DNA from 3 places in the Cellulosimicrobium sp. So1_17 genome. Region 1 is predicted to be linked to each of the others. Evidence: predicted binding sites of a transcription regulator. Region 1 holds the regulator's gene; each other region holds the start of a gene.
What was found. The regulator Rex, encoded in region 1, represses fermentation and respiration genes when NADH is low (regulators of the CRP and FNR family bind a similar motif). The targets are predictions, from matches to a motif close to CTTGTGAANNNNTTCACAAG.
Positions count from the first base shown of each region.

Region 2: pflB (formate C-acetyltransferase) is a predicted target of Rex. The motif match lies at 1,937-1,956, and genes of this name have one in related genera.
Region 3: mqo (malate dehydrogenase (quinone)) is a predicted target of Rex. The motif match lies at 2,138-2,157, and genes of this name have one in related genera.

Region 1 is NZ_CM143702.1:1,919,447-1,923,687, forward strand. Features, by position in the region: gene ACZCLJ_RS08540 (MarR family winged helix-turn-helix transcriptional regulator) at 1-257, opposite strand, end outside; gene ACZCLJ_RS08545 (YceI family protein) at 444-995, shown strand; gene ACZCLJ_RS08550 (redox-sensing transcriptional repressor Rex) at 1,159-1,830, opposite strand; gene ACZCLJ_RS08555 (glutaredoxin family protein) at 1,894-2,202, opposite strand; gene ACZCLJ_RS08560 (HAD family hydrolase) at 2,251-3,066, shown strand; gene ACZCLJ_RS08565 (30S ribosomal protein bS22) at 3,222-3,320, opposite strand; gene ACZCLJ_RS08570 (acetoin utilization protein AcuC) at 3,576-4,241, opposite strand, start outside.
Region 2 is NZ_CM143702.1:940,254-944,494, reverse strand. Features, by position in the region: gene ACZCLJ_RS04230 (HAD family hydrolase) at 45-755, shown strand; gene ACZCLJ_RS04225 (carboxylate-amine ligase) at 742-1,821, opposite strand; gene pflB (formate C-acetyltransferase) at 2,171-4,241, shown strand, end outside.
Region 3 is NZ_CM143702.1:210,123-214,363, forward strand. Features, by position in the region: gene ACZCLJ_RS00900 (helix-turn-helix domain-containing protein) at 1-263, opposite strand, end outside; gene ACZCLJ_RS00905 (hypothetical protein) at 353-502, shown strand; gene mqo (malate dehydrogenase (quinone)) at 606-2,123, opposite strand; gene ACZCLJ_RS00915 (maleylpyruvate isomerase family mycothiol-dependent enzyme) at 2,328-3,110, opposite strand; gene ACZCLJ_RS00920 (pyridoxine/pyridoxamine 5'-phosphate oxidase) at 3,101-3,811, opposite strand; gene ACZCLJ_RS00925 (TetR/AcrR family transcriptional regulator) at 3,808-4,241, opposite strand, start outside.

The sequences.
Region 1 (4,241 bases):
ACGCGGCTCCTGGAGCGCGCGAGGCCGTCGGCGAGCGCGGACATGCGCAGCGTGTGCTCGGGGCTCTCCGAGAGCCGGACGAGGAGCTCGTACTCGTTGAGCGAGACCGTGGACCGCTCCTCGTGGTCGCGGCTCAGCGCCTCGATGAAGCGCACCGTGCCGTCGAGGTAGGCGCGCCACTGCCTCTGCTGCTCGGCGTCGAGCCAGCGCGGCTCGAGCCGGGTCGCGGCGGCGCTGGAGACGTTCTGGCTGCTCATGCGGTCCTCGGGTTGTGCATCCGGTCCTCGGGTTGGGTCGGCGGGGCGTCGGGACGATTCTTCCATCCACCGGGAATAGACCGTGCAGGGGGTCGCGTTGATACGTGCGACTGTGGTTGAATCTTCAACCAATGGACTTCTCGCGGGACCACCGCGAGCTACCGACACCGATCTGAAGGAGCCACCATGGCCACGCCGCTGCCCACCGGCCTCACCGCCGGCACCTACGCCATCGACGCCTCGCACTCGCAGGCCGCGTTCACCGTCCGCCACGCCGGCATCTCGAAGGTGCGCGGCACCCTCGCGATCACCGGCGGGACGATCGCGGTCGGCGACGACCTCGACTCCTCGGCGGTCTCCGCCGAGCTCGACGCCGCGTCGGTGAGCACCGGCGACGCGAACCGCGACAACCACCTGCGCAGCGCCGACTTCTGGGACGCGGAGAGCAAGCCGACGTGGACCTTCGCGTCGCGCAGCATCCAGGGCGACGGCGACGACTACGTCATCACCGGAGACCTCACCATCAACGGCGTGACCAAGCCGGTCGAGCTCGAGGCCGAGTTCGCGGGCACCGCGACCGACCCGTTCGGCAACGCGCGCGCCGGCTTCGAGGCGAAGACGGAGATCTCCCGCAAGGAGTTCGACCTCACCTGGAACGCCGCGCTCGAGACCGGCGGCGTGCTCGTCGGCGACAAGATCAAGATCACGCTCGACGTCTCGGCCATCAAGCAGGCCTGACCCGACCGACCACCGCTGCCGGCCCGCCCCCGCCCGGCCGGCAGCGGTTCGGCCGCCCCTCCGGGGCGGCGCGAGAGGCCGCGTGCTCCCCCGCACGCGGCCTCTCGTCATGCCGGGAGCCAGGTCCAGCGCCTCATGCCGGGAGCCAGGTCCGGGGACGCCGTCAGCGGTCGGCCGCTGCGAGCGCGCGCGCCTGGGAGTGGAACGCGAGGATCTGCAGCTCGCTGCCCACGTCCACGCCGCGCACGTCGACGTCCGCCGGCACCTGCAGCGCGCGCGGCGCGAAGTTGAGGATCTCCTTGACGCCTGCGGCGACGACGCGGTCCGTCACGGCCTGCGCGTGCGCGGCCGGCGTGGCGAGGACGACGATCGTCACGTGCTCCCGGGCCACCACGTCCTCGAGGGCGTCCACGTGCTCGACGACGATCCCCGCCGCACGCGTGCCCACCACCTCGGGCGAGGCGTCCAGCAGCGCCGCGACGTGGAAGCCGCGCTGCTCGTAGCCCGAGTAGTTCGCGAGCGCGTGCCCGAGGTTGCCGATCCCGACGATCGCGATCCGGTGCTCGTCCACCAGGCCCAGCGCCTCGGTGATGTACTGCGCGAGCGAGTCGACGTCGTAGCCCACGCCGCGCGTGCCGAACGAGCCGAGGAACGAGAGGTCCTTGCGCAGCTGCGCCGGGCCCACGCCCGACAGCTCCGCGAGCTCGACCGACGACGTCGTCGTCACCCCGCGTGCGACGAGGTCGCGCAGCGCACGCAGGTAGGAGGGGAGCCGCGCCACCGTGGCGCTCGGGATCCCCGGGACCGTCACCTCACCGACAAACTGCTCAGCCACCTGCCACCACCGTCGTCCCGGGACCGTCCTCGTCGACGGTCGCTCGTGCGTACCCGGTGCCGATCATCCCAGGTCCGGGCGCCCGCCCGAAATCCGTCCCACCGCGCGCGCCAGGCGACGCGCGTCCACACGCCAGAACCCCTGCTGCACCCCGGCGACCGTGACGACCGGGACGTACTCGCCGTACTCCTCGCGGACGGCCGGGGCCGTCGCCGGGTCGTCGAGGTCCACCTCCGCCCACGCCACGCCCGCGTCGCCGCACACCTGCGCGACGACGGTCCGCGCGTCGTCGCACAGGTGGCACCCGGCGCGGCCGTACAGCAGGACGGGCACCGACGGCACGGACGGCACGGACGGCTGAGCGGCACTCACGGTCCCAGGGTAGAGGCACGTCCCACGGGCGCCGATAGAGTGGACGGCATGCCGACGTCCCCCGGGCAGCCGCCCGCCCGCCGCACGGCGGCGTTCTTCGACGTCGACAACACGATCATCCGCGGCGCGTCGTCCTTCCACCTCGCGCAGGCGCTCTACCGCCGCGAGTTCTTCTCCACCACGGACCTCGTCCGGTTCGCCGCGCACCAGGCGCGCTACCTCCTCCTCGGCGAGAGCCGCAAGCAGATCGACCGCATCCGGTCCCGCGCGCTCGACCTCATCGCCGGGCGCTCCGTCGCCGAGATCACCGCGATCGGCGAGGAGGTCTACGACACCGTGCTCTCGCTGCGCATCTACCCCGGCACGCGACGACTCCTCGACGAGCACCTCGCCGCGGGCAACCAGGTGTGGCTCGTGTCCGCGACCCCCGTCGAGATCGGCGAGCTCATCGCGCGCCGGCTCGGCACCACCGGGGCCCTCGGGACCATCGCGGAGCACGAGGACGGCTTCTACACCGGCCGGCTCGTCGGCGACCTCATGCACGGGCGCGCGAAGGCCGACGCCGTGCGCGCCCTCGCCGAGCGCGAGGGCATCGACCTCGAGGCCTCCTACGCCTACGGCGACTCGCTCAACGACGTCGCGATGATGAACGAGGTCGGGCACCCGTGCCCCATCAACCCCGACGCGCGGCTGCGCCGGCACGCGCAGGACGTCGGCTGGCCCATCCGCGAGTTCCGCGGCCGACGACGGCGCGTCGCCCGCAGCGGCGTCCGCACCGCGAGCTGGGCGGGCGCCGTGTGGGCGGGCGCGCTCGTGCTGCGGTCGGTCCGCCGCGCGGTCGACCGGCGCATCGCGCGGCTCTGACCTGGTCGTCGCGCGTCCGGGGTCACCACCCGGGGGCCGGCGTGGGGGTGTGCGCCTACGCACCACCCGGACAGCCGGTGGTACGCAGCGAGCCCGGTCACCCCTCGTCGGGGTGCCGGGCTCGGCGGTCGGTGCGCGTCAGGACGCGCGCGACGTCACTTCTTGTTACGACGCTGGTGGCGCGTCTTGCGAAGCAGCTTGCGGTGCTTCTTCTTGGCCATACGCTTGCGGCGCTTCTTGATGACGGAGCCCATACGGTCCTCGCAATGCTTGTCGGTGCTGTTCGGCAGCTGATCGGCTGGTCGGCGGCCGGCGACGGAACGGTCCGAACCGGTCGAGCGACTGCCGTGTGGTCCACGGTTGATCAGGTTTCGTGGACCACGAGCCGACCAACACGAGAGAAATCCGCCCCTTAGCCTACCTGCTCGCGCCGGTGGCCTCGAACGCGGCGATGCCCTGCCCGGTCGAGCGGTCCGCGGGGGCGCGTCGCGTCCAGGTCCCCCGCGCGCTCAGTCGAAGTGGGGGTCGAGGCCCAGGTGGGGGAAGGCGGCCCGACGCGTCGCGAGGACCGCGCGGTCGACCGCGTCGTCCGGGTCGAAGCCGGCGCTCCAGGGACGCCACTCGACGTCGGGCCCGAACGACGGCGGCGCGTCGTAGCCCGCGACGTCGGCGACGAGCTCGCGCCACGGCGCGGGCAGCTCGCGGTCGGCCGACACGGGGGCGTGGACCACCTCCCCCACGACCGCCGACCACACGAGGGGAACGACGCGTGCGATCGCGTACCCGCCGCCGCCGAGCGCGAGCCACCGCCCGTCCGTCAGCTCGTGCGCGAGCTCGTGCATCCGGGCCGCCGCCGTGCGCTGCGCGGCGACGGACACGTCGAGGTCGGACAGCGGGTCGTCACCGTGCGCGTCGCACCCGTGCTGCGTGACGAGCACGTCGGGGTGGAACGCGCGGAGCACCGGTGGCACGACGGCGTCCACCGCACGCAGCCACCGGGCGCCGTCGGTCCGGCGCGGGAGCGCGACGTTGACCGCGGTGCCCTCGGCGCCCGGACCACCGACGTCGGTCGCGTGGCCGGTCCCCGGGAACAGCGTCGCGCCGCTCTGGTGCACCGACACGGTGAGGACGCGCGGGTCGTCCCAGAACACCTCCTCGACGCCGTCCCCGTGGTG
Region 2 (4,241 bases), 980 kb from region 1:
GACGGCTCGACCGGGTGGCGGCCACCTGCGCTACGGTCCGGCCCATGATCTGGCTCCTGGACCTCGACAACACCCTGGTCGGGCGCGACGTCGCCTTCGCCGCCTGGGCCCGTGGCGCGGTGGCCGAGGTGGGCGGCGACGAGTCCGACGTCGCCGCGATCGTGGCGGCGGACCGGGGAGGGCACGCCCCGAAGACCGACGTCGCGCGCGTGATCGTCGAGCGGCTCGGCTGGCGGGACGAGATTCCCGCCGTGGTGGAGCGCTTCCGGCAGGGGATCCTCGAGCACGTCGAGGCGTACCCGGGCGTGCTCGCCGCGCTCGACGGGCTGCGTGCGGACGGGCACCGCGTCGTCGTCGTGACGAACGGCACGTCCGCGCAGCAGCGCGGGAAGATCGCCCGCTGCGACGTCGCACCGCACGTCGACGACGTGGTGGTCTCCGACGAGGAGCAGGTCGCCAAGCCGGACCCGCGCCTGCTCGAGATCGCACTCGAGCGCCTCGGCGCGGGCGCGGTCGAACGGCGCGAGGTCTGGATGGTCGGCGACGCCGCCCACCTCGACGTCGCCGCGGGTCGCGCGGCGGGTGTGCGCACCGCCTGGGTCTCGCACGGCCACGCCTGGGCGGGCGGGGCGGAGCCCGACGTCGCGGGCGTGACGACGGTCGAGACCCTGGCGCTCGCGGCGGCGGCGTCCCGGGTCGCCGCGACCGGCCCCGGGACGCCCGCCCCGCTCCAGCGGTCGCTCAGGAGTGCGTGACCCCGACCGCCTTCTCGACGACGACCCGCAGGTCCCCGCCCGACTCGGCGAACCACTCGCGCTGCCGGGCGGCCCCGTTGCCGCGTGACCACAGCCGTCCGAGCAGCTCGGTCACGGTGTCGAGGTCGCCGGTGTCGACGAGCGCGTCCCGCACGTGCGCGACGAGCTGCCCCACGACGTCGTGCGCGGGGGCGGGGCGCCAGGTGAGCGGCGAGACGAGGTCATCGGCGAGCCCCGAGCGCCCGGCGCGCCACGACGCGGTGCGCAGGAGCTCGGGCCGCAGCTCGGGCGCCGCCGTGCCCGCCGCCGCCTCGCGGGCCGACGTCTCGACGAGTCCGCGTGCGAGCGCTGCGACGAGCGTCGCGGTCTCGGGGTCGAGGCACACGTCGGCGATGCGGATCTCGACGGTCGGGTACCGCGCCGAGAGTCGCGCGTCGAAGTACACCATCGCCTGGTCGAGGATGGTGCCGGTCGCGACGAGGGAGGCGACGGCGTCGTGGTACGCCTCCGGGCTGCCGAACGAGCGCGCCGGCCCCGAGGTGGGCCACCGCGACCACACCTGCGACCGGAAGCTCGCGTAGCCGCTGTCCTCGCCCTGCCAGTAGGGCGAGTTGGTGCTCAGGGCGAGCAGCGTCGCGAGCCAGGGGCCGATCCGGTCGAGCACGGCGACGCCCTCGGTGTCGTCCGCGACGGCGACGTGCACGTGGCACCCGCTCGTGAGCTGCTCGCGCGCGGTCAGCCCGAACGCGGCGCGGGCCTCGAGGTAGCGCAGCCGTGCCACCGTCGTGCCCTCGAATGGCAGCGGCGACGTGGAGAGCGCCGCGACGCGGGCCCCGACCCGGTCGGCTGCCTCCTGGGCACGTGCCCGTCCGGCGCGGATCTCCTTCGCGAGGTCCTCCAGCTCGGTGCGCGGGTGCGTCGCCGTCTCGAGCTGCTCCTCCATGAACTCCGACTCGAGCGAGCCGGTCCCGCCGCCCTTGTCCGACGTCCCGGTCGCCTCCAGCGCCTCCTGGGCCTTGGCGACGGGACGGCCGTCCTCGCCGACGAGCAGGAACTCTTCTTCCACACCTACGGTCCGTGTCACCCGGGAAGTGTCACACGGACCGGCCCCGCCCGCGTCGCTGGTGATGTCCGTCAGGTCGCGGCGCTGCCTTGCGGCGTGGGGTGAGCCGTCGACCATCCTTGTGAAGGTGATCACAAGGATGGTCCGTGGGGCGTGGAAATGGGACGGGATCGTTGGGATGTCGCCGTTCCTCCCCGTCGTGCCCGGCTCGGGACCTAGGTCACCGGGACGCTCGGAACCGGCCCACGGACGGCTGCATGTCCCTAGCCTGGAAGTGGCGACGGAGCCCGGGGCAGGGCTACCGGGAACCGGCCGGCGCGCGGATCAGCGCGTGAGGCACGAAGGAGGACCGATGACCAGCGTTTCCGAGGCACCGCGCACGCAGGGCGGGACCCGTCCGCAGACCGACGACGCCCACGTCCCCGCCTGGGAGGGGTTCGTGGACGGTCCGTGGCGCGACCACGTCGATGTCCGCGACTTCATCCAGCGCAACTACCGCCCCTACACGGGCGACTCCTCGTTCCTCGAGGGCCCGACCGAGCGCACGACCGGCATCTGGGCGACGCTCTCCGCGATGTTCCCCGAGGAGCGCGAGAAGGGCGTCCACGACGTCGACCCGCACACCCCCGCGGGCATCACGGCGCACGCGCCCGGCTACATCGACCGGGACAACGAGATCGTCGTCGGCCTGCAGACCGACGCGCCGCTCCGGCGGGCGATCATGCCGAACGGCGGCTGGCGCATGGTCGAGGGTGCCCTGAAGACCTACGGCTACGAGGTCGACGAGACCCTGCGGAAGGTCTTCAGCGAGTACCGCAAGACCCACAACCAGGGCGTGTTCGACGTCTACCCGCCGAACGTCCGCGCGGCCCGCAGCTCGCACATCATCACCGGTCTCCCGGACGCCTACGGACGCGGCCGGATCATCGGGGACTACCGCCGCGTCGCGCTGTACGGCGTCGACGCCCTCGTCGCGGCGAAGACGCTCGACAAGCTCGAGCTCGACACGCTCCCGTTCACCGAGACGGTGGCGCGCGAGCGCGAGGAGCACGCGGAGCAGATCCGGGCGCTCGGCGAGCTCAAGGAGATGGCCGCGACCTACGGGTACGACATCTCCGGCCCGGCGACGAGCGCCCGCGAGGCCGTGCAGTGGCTCTACTTCGCCTACCTCGCCGCCGTGAAGGAGCAGAACGGCGCCGCGATGTCGCTCGGGCGGACGTCGACGTTCCTCGACGTGTTCATCGACCGCGACCTCGAGGCCGGACGCATCACGGAGTCGCAGGCGCAGGAGATCGTCGACGACTTCGTCATCAAGCTGCGCATCGTGCGGTTCCTGCGCACCCCCGAGTACGACGCTCTGTTCTCCGGCGACCCGACGTGGGTCACGGAGACGATCGCCGGCATGGGCGAGGACGGCCGCCCGCTCGTCACGAAGAGCTCGTTCCGGTTCCTCCAGACGCTCTACAACCTCGGCCCGGCACCGGAGCCCAACATGACGGTCTTCTGGAGCCCCGAGCTGCCGCAGGGGTTCAAGGACTACTGCGCGCAGGTGTCGATCGACACGTCCGCCGTGCAGTACGAGTCGGACGAGCTCATCCGTGCGGCGTGGGGCGACGACGCGGCGATCGCGTGCTGCGTGTCCCCGATGCGGGTCGGCAAGCAGATGCAGTTCTTCGGTGCGCGCGTCAACCTCGCCAAGACGCTGCTCTACGCGATCAACGGCGGGCGTGACGAGGTCTCGGGCAAGCAGGTCTCGCCCGTGGCGGCACCTGTCGAGGGCGACGTGCTCGACTACGACGACGTCATGGCGAAGTTCGACGCCACGATGGACTGGCTCGCCGCCACGTACGTCGAGGCGCTCAACTGCATCCACTGGTCGCACGACAAGTACGCGTACGAGCGCCTCGAGATGGCGCTGCACGACAAGGACGTGCTGCGGACGATGGCGTGCGGCATCGCCGGCCTCTCCGTCGCGGCGGACTCGCTGTCGGCGATCCGCTACGCGACCGTGAAGGTCGTGCGCGACGAGCGCGGGATCGTCGTCGACTACGACACCGAGGGCGAGTTCCCCACCTTCGGCAACGACGACGACCGGGCCGACGAGATCGCCGTCGACCTCGTGGAGCGGTTCATGGCGAAGGTGCGCACGCACCCGACCTACCGCGACGCGGTGCCGACGCAGTCGGTCCTGACGATCACCTCGAACGTCGTGTACGGCAAGGCGACGGGCAACACGCCCGACGGCCGACGCGCCGGCGAGCCGTTCGCCCCGGGCGCGAACCCGATGAACGGCCGCGACACGCACGGCATGCTGGCGTCGGCGCTGTCCGTCGCGAAGCTCCCGTACGACGAGGCGCAGGACGGCATCTCGCTGACCAACACCGTGGTGCCGAGCGGCCTCGGGCGGACGAAGGAGGAGCAGG
Region 3 (4,241 bases), 1.7 Mb from region 1:
ACCGCCTCGGGGTAGTGGCTGCCGATGCGGATGGCCGGGACCACGACGAGGTCGGCGTCGTCGACCGCGTCGAGACCCAGCGCGGGGACGACCTGGGCACCCACCGAGGTGCGCACGGGCTCTCCCGCGACCGGACCGCAGACCCGGAAGTCGAAGCGCGGGACGCCCTGGTCGCTGCGGTCGAGGCCGAAGACCTCGCAGACGACGCCGAACTCGAACGGGGCCAGGCCGTCGCTCACGACGGCCGCGACGGTGCGGATCATGGCCCGACCGTACGCCGCTGGCAGGATCTTGTCGACACGCGTCGGTCCTGCCACTCGTCCGGCGCGGCGCGCCCGACGATGCTCGAGGCATGGACATCCTCTGGGGCGTGATCGCCCTCCTCGTCGTCGTCGGCTCGACGGTCGTGGCCCTCGCGGTGCGCCGCGAGGACCCGGCGCACCCCTGGTTCCCCGCAGGTTCCGGCGAGGTACCGGGCGCTCAGGAGCTCGACCGTCGCTGAGCCGCGCGTCGGGACCGCGTGCGTCGAGGCGTGGCGCGCCGGGACGCGGGACGGCCCGGACCTCCGTGGAGGGCCGGGCCGTCGTCGTCGGGGCGCCGTCGGGTCAGGCGCGCGTCGAGACGTCGAGGTCCGCGTCGCCGGTGAGCTGGTCGAGGCCCTCGAGCTCCTCGGCCTCCCACGGCGCCTGGCCGAGGCTCGGGATCATCGTCGCGAGCTCGGGACGCCACTTCGTGAAGCGGTTCGGGAAGCAGCGCTCGAGCAGGTCGATCATGGCCGGCACGGCGGTCGACGCGCCCGGAGACGCTCCGAGCAGGCCCGCGATCGACCCGTCGGCCGCGGCGATGACCTCAGTCCCGAACTCGAGGACGCCCTTGCCGTCCTGGTCCTTCTTGATGACCTGGACGCGCTGGCCCGCGGTGATGGTCTCCCAGTCCTTGGGGTGCGCCGTCGGCATGAAGCCCTGGAGCGCCGTGAACTTCGTCTCCGGGCTCGCGAGGAGCTGCCCGACGAGGTACTGCGTCAGGTCGAGGTTCTTGACGCCCGCGCCGATCATCGAGCCCAGGTTGTGCAGGCGCAACGACGTGAACAGGCCCAGGTACTTGCCCTTCTTGAGGTACTTGGGGCTGAACCCGGCGTACGGGCCGAACATGAGATAGCTCTTGCCGTCGACGACGCGCGTGTCGAGGTGCGGGACGGACATCGGCGGGGAGCCGACGTCGGCCTTGCCGTAGACCTTCGCCTGGTGCTGCGCGACGAGCTCGGGGTCGTCGGTTCGCAGGAACTCGCCGCTGATCGGGAAGCCGCCGTAGCCCTTGGCCTCGGGGATGCCGGCCTTCTGCAGGAGCGGGAGCGCGCCGCCACCGGCGCCGACGAAGACGAAGCGCGCCTCGACGGTCGAGCGGCGCGCGGGCGCGTTCCACGACCGGTCCTTGACCGTGAGGCGCCAGCGGCCGTCCTTGGTCTTCTTGAGGTTCTTCACCTCGTGCTCGAGGAAGAGCTGCGTGCCGCTCGCGACGAGGTGGTCCACGAGCTGCTGCGTAAGGGCGCCGAAGTCGACGTCGGTGCCGCTCGTGGCGCGCGTCGCGGCGATCGGCTCGTCGCCGTCGCGCTCCGCGACGAGGAGGGGGGCCCACTGCGCGACGACCGCGGGGTCGTCGGAGAACTCGAGCTCGCTGAACAGGGGGTGCTGGCGCAGCGTCTCGAAGCGGCGGCGCAGGTAGTCGACGTTCTCCGTGCCGCGCACGAAGGTCATGTGCGGGGTGCGGGAGATGAAGCTCGCCGGCTGCGGGAGGGCGCCCGTCGTGAGGAGGTGGTGCCAGAACTCGCGCGAGACCTCGAACTGCTCGTTGATCGTCACCGCCTTGGCGATGTCGATCGAGCCGTCGGGTCGCTCAGGGGTGTAGTTGAGCTCGCACAGGGCGGCATGGCCGGTCCCGGCGTTGTTCCAGGGGTTCGACGACTCCTGCGCGACGGCGTCCAGGCGCTCGTAGATGCGCACCGTCCAGGAGGGCTCCAGGACGTTGATGAGAGCTCCCAGGGTGGCACTCATGATGCCACCGCCGATGAGGGCTACGTCGATCTGGTCTGCGGTGCTTGCGGGGTTGCTCGCTCGACTCGACACGGTGCGATTCTACGCTTGTGACAGAGTGCACAAAGTGTGCGGTGCGTCACGGGCGTGCGTCACATTCCTCGAGGACCAAGGTCCCGGACGCCGAGGTAGTACCGCAGCTCGCCGAGGTAGCACCCCGGTCCTGCACGGGTACTACTTCCCGCAACCGGGGTACTACTTCGCGCGACTCCGGTACTACTTCGCGCGACTGCGGTACTACGTCGCCGGCGGGGAGTACGGCGAGGGCCACGGGCCGATCTGCGGGAGGTCGACGTGCGTCCCCGCGCGCCACGCGTGCGGGACGGTCTCGGGCGTGCGGCCCGCGAGCCAGGCCGCGACATCGAGCAGCGAACCGGTCACCGTGGTCTCGGTCTCGGTCTCGGTCTCGGTCTCGGTCTCGGTCCCGGACTGGGGCTGCGCCGCTGCCGGGTCGATCGCCACCTCGACGTCCTGGGGCAGTCGGACGGCGAGGAAGTCCAGCAGGTGCTCGGCGAGCGCCGGCGGCCACGTGCCGATCCCGATCCCCGCGTCGAGGTCGACGGCGTGGAGTCGGACCTCGCGCCACCACGCGACGAGCGCGTCGACGACGGTGCCGTCGCGGTAGGAGACGGCCGCGACCCAGCCGGACGAGCCGGGGGCCGGCCACGCGGCCTCCAGCCGCTCGGCGAGCGCCGTGAGCGCCGCGACGTGCTCGACGACGGTGCATCGCGCCCCGGTCTGCATACCGGCCTCGCGGCCTGGGGCGCCGCCGTCGTACACCTCGACCAGCTCGCCCGCCGCGGCGCGCTCGGCCTGGCGTGCCATCGCCTCGCCGATCGCCGTGACGTGCGCGAGCACGTGGCTGCGCGACCAGCCGGGCAGGAGCGACGGCGCCGCCAGCGCGGCGGCGTCGAGCTCGCCCGCCGAGCGCGTGACGGCGGCGAGGGCTGCCCGCGCGTCGTCGCGGACGGCCTCGACGTCGGGCACGGCGCGGGCGTCGGGGGTGTCGGTCAGGGCCACAGGAGCTCCTTCGTCCAGCCGGGGGAGGGAGGGTCGTCGGGCGACGGAGGCGTCGCCGACGTGGTGTAGCGCAGGCGGGTCTGGCCGTCGCCCGGCGACGACGCCCAGAACTCGACCGTCGTGGCCTCGAGCGCGTACGCGGTCCAGGTGTCGAGCACGAGCTCCGGCTCGGTGCGCACGCGGGCGAGAGCCGCGTCCCACGCCTCGCGGTACTGCGCCCGCGAGGCGAGGGTCGTGCTCTGCTGCCCCGCGAGCGCCGTCGCGCGCGAGAAGTCGGACCGGGCGAGGAAGTCGGCCGCCGACACCTCGGCACCGAGCGGCACGACCGGGCCGCGCACGCGGACCTGCCTGCCGCGCTCGCGCCACAGGAACGTCAGCGCCGCGTTCGGGTTCTGCGCGAGCGCGATGCCCTTGGGGGAGTCGGAGCGCGTCGCGAAGGCCCACCCGCCCGGGCCGACGTCCTTGAGGATCAGGGTCCGGGCATCGACGCGGCCGCCGGCGTCGGCGGTCGACAGGGTCGCGGCGTGGGGGGCGGGAACGCCGGCGTCGATCGCGTCCTGGAGCCAGTCGACGAACAGCGTCACGGGATCGTCGGGCGCCGCGTCCACGGCGAGACCGGGCAGGTCGGGGCCGAGCACGGGCAGGGCGCGGAGCCGGTCGCGCAGCGTCGGGCTGTCGGTGTTGTCGGTGCCGTCGGTCATTCGTCCTCCGGGTCGTCTGGCGCGGGAGCGCTGGCGGTGAGTGGGGTGCCATCGGCGTCGAGGAGCGCGACGAACCCGCGGACCGCGCCGGCCATGGCGTCGGGGTCGTCGAGCGCGCGGGCGAGGACGTACCCGCCCTGCACGATCGCGACCGCGGCGAGCGCGCGGTCCCGGGCTGCGTCGTCGGGCAGCCCGTCCTCGCGCAGGACGGCGGTGACGAGGTCCACGAGGCCGACGAAGTAGGCCCGCACGTCGGCGGTGAGGGCGGCGTCGTCCATGACGGCCTGGTCGCTCACGAGCCGGCCGACCCTGCAGCCGGCGAGCGCGGGCCGGGGGCGCTCGAGGTAGCGGACGAGGCGGTCGCGAGCGGTGCCGGGGCGGTCGAGGTCCTGGCGGGCGGCGTCGAGAGCGCCGCTCGTGGTCGCGTGCA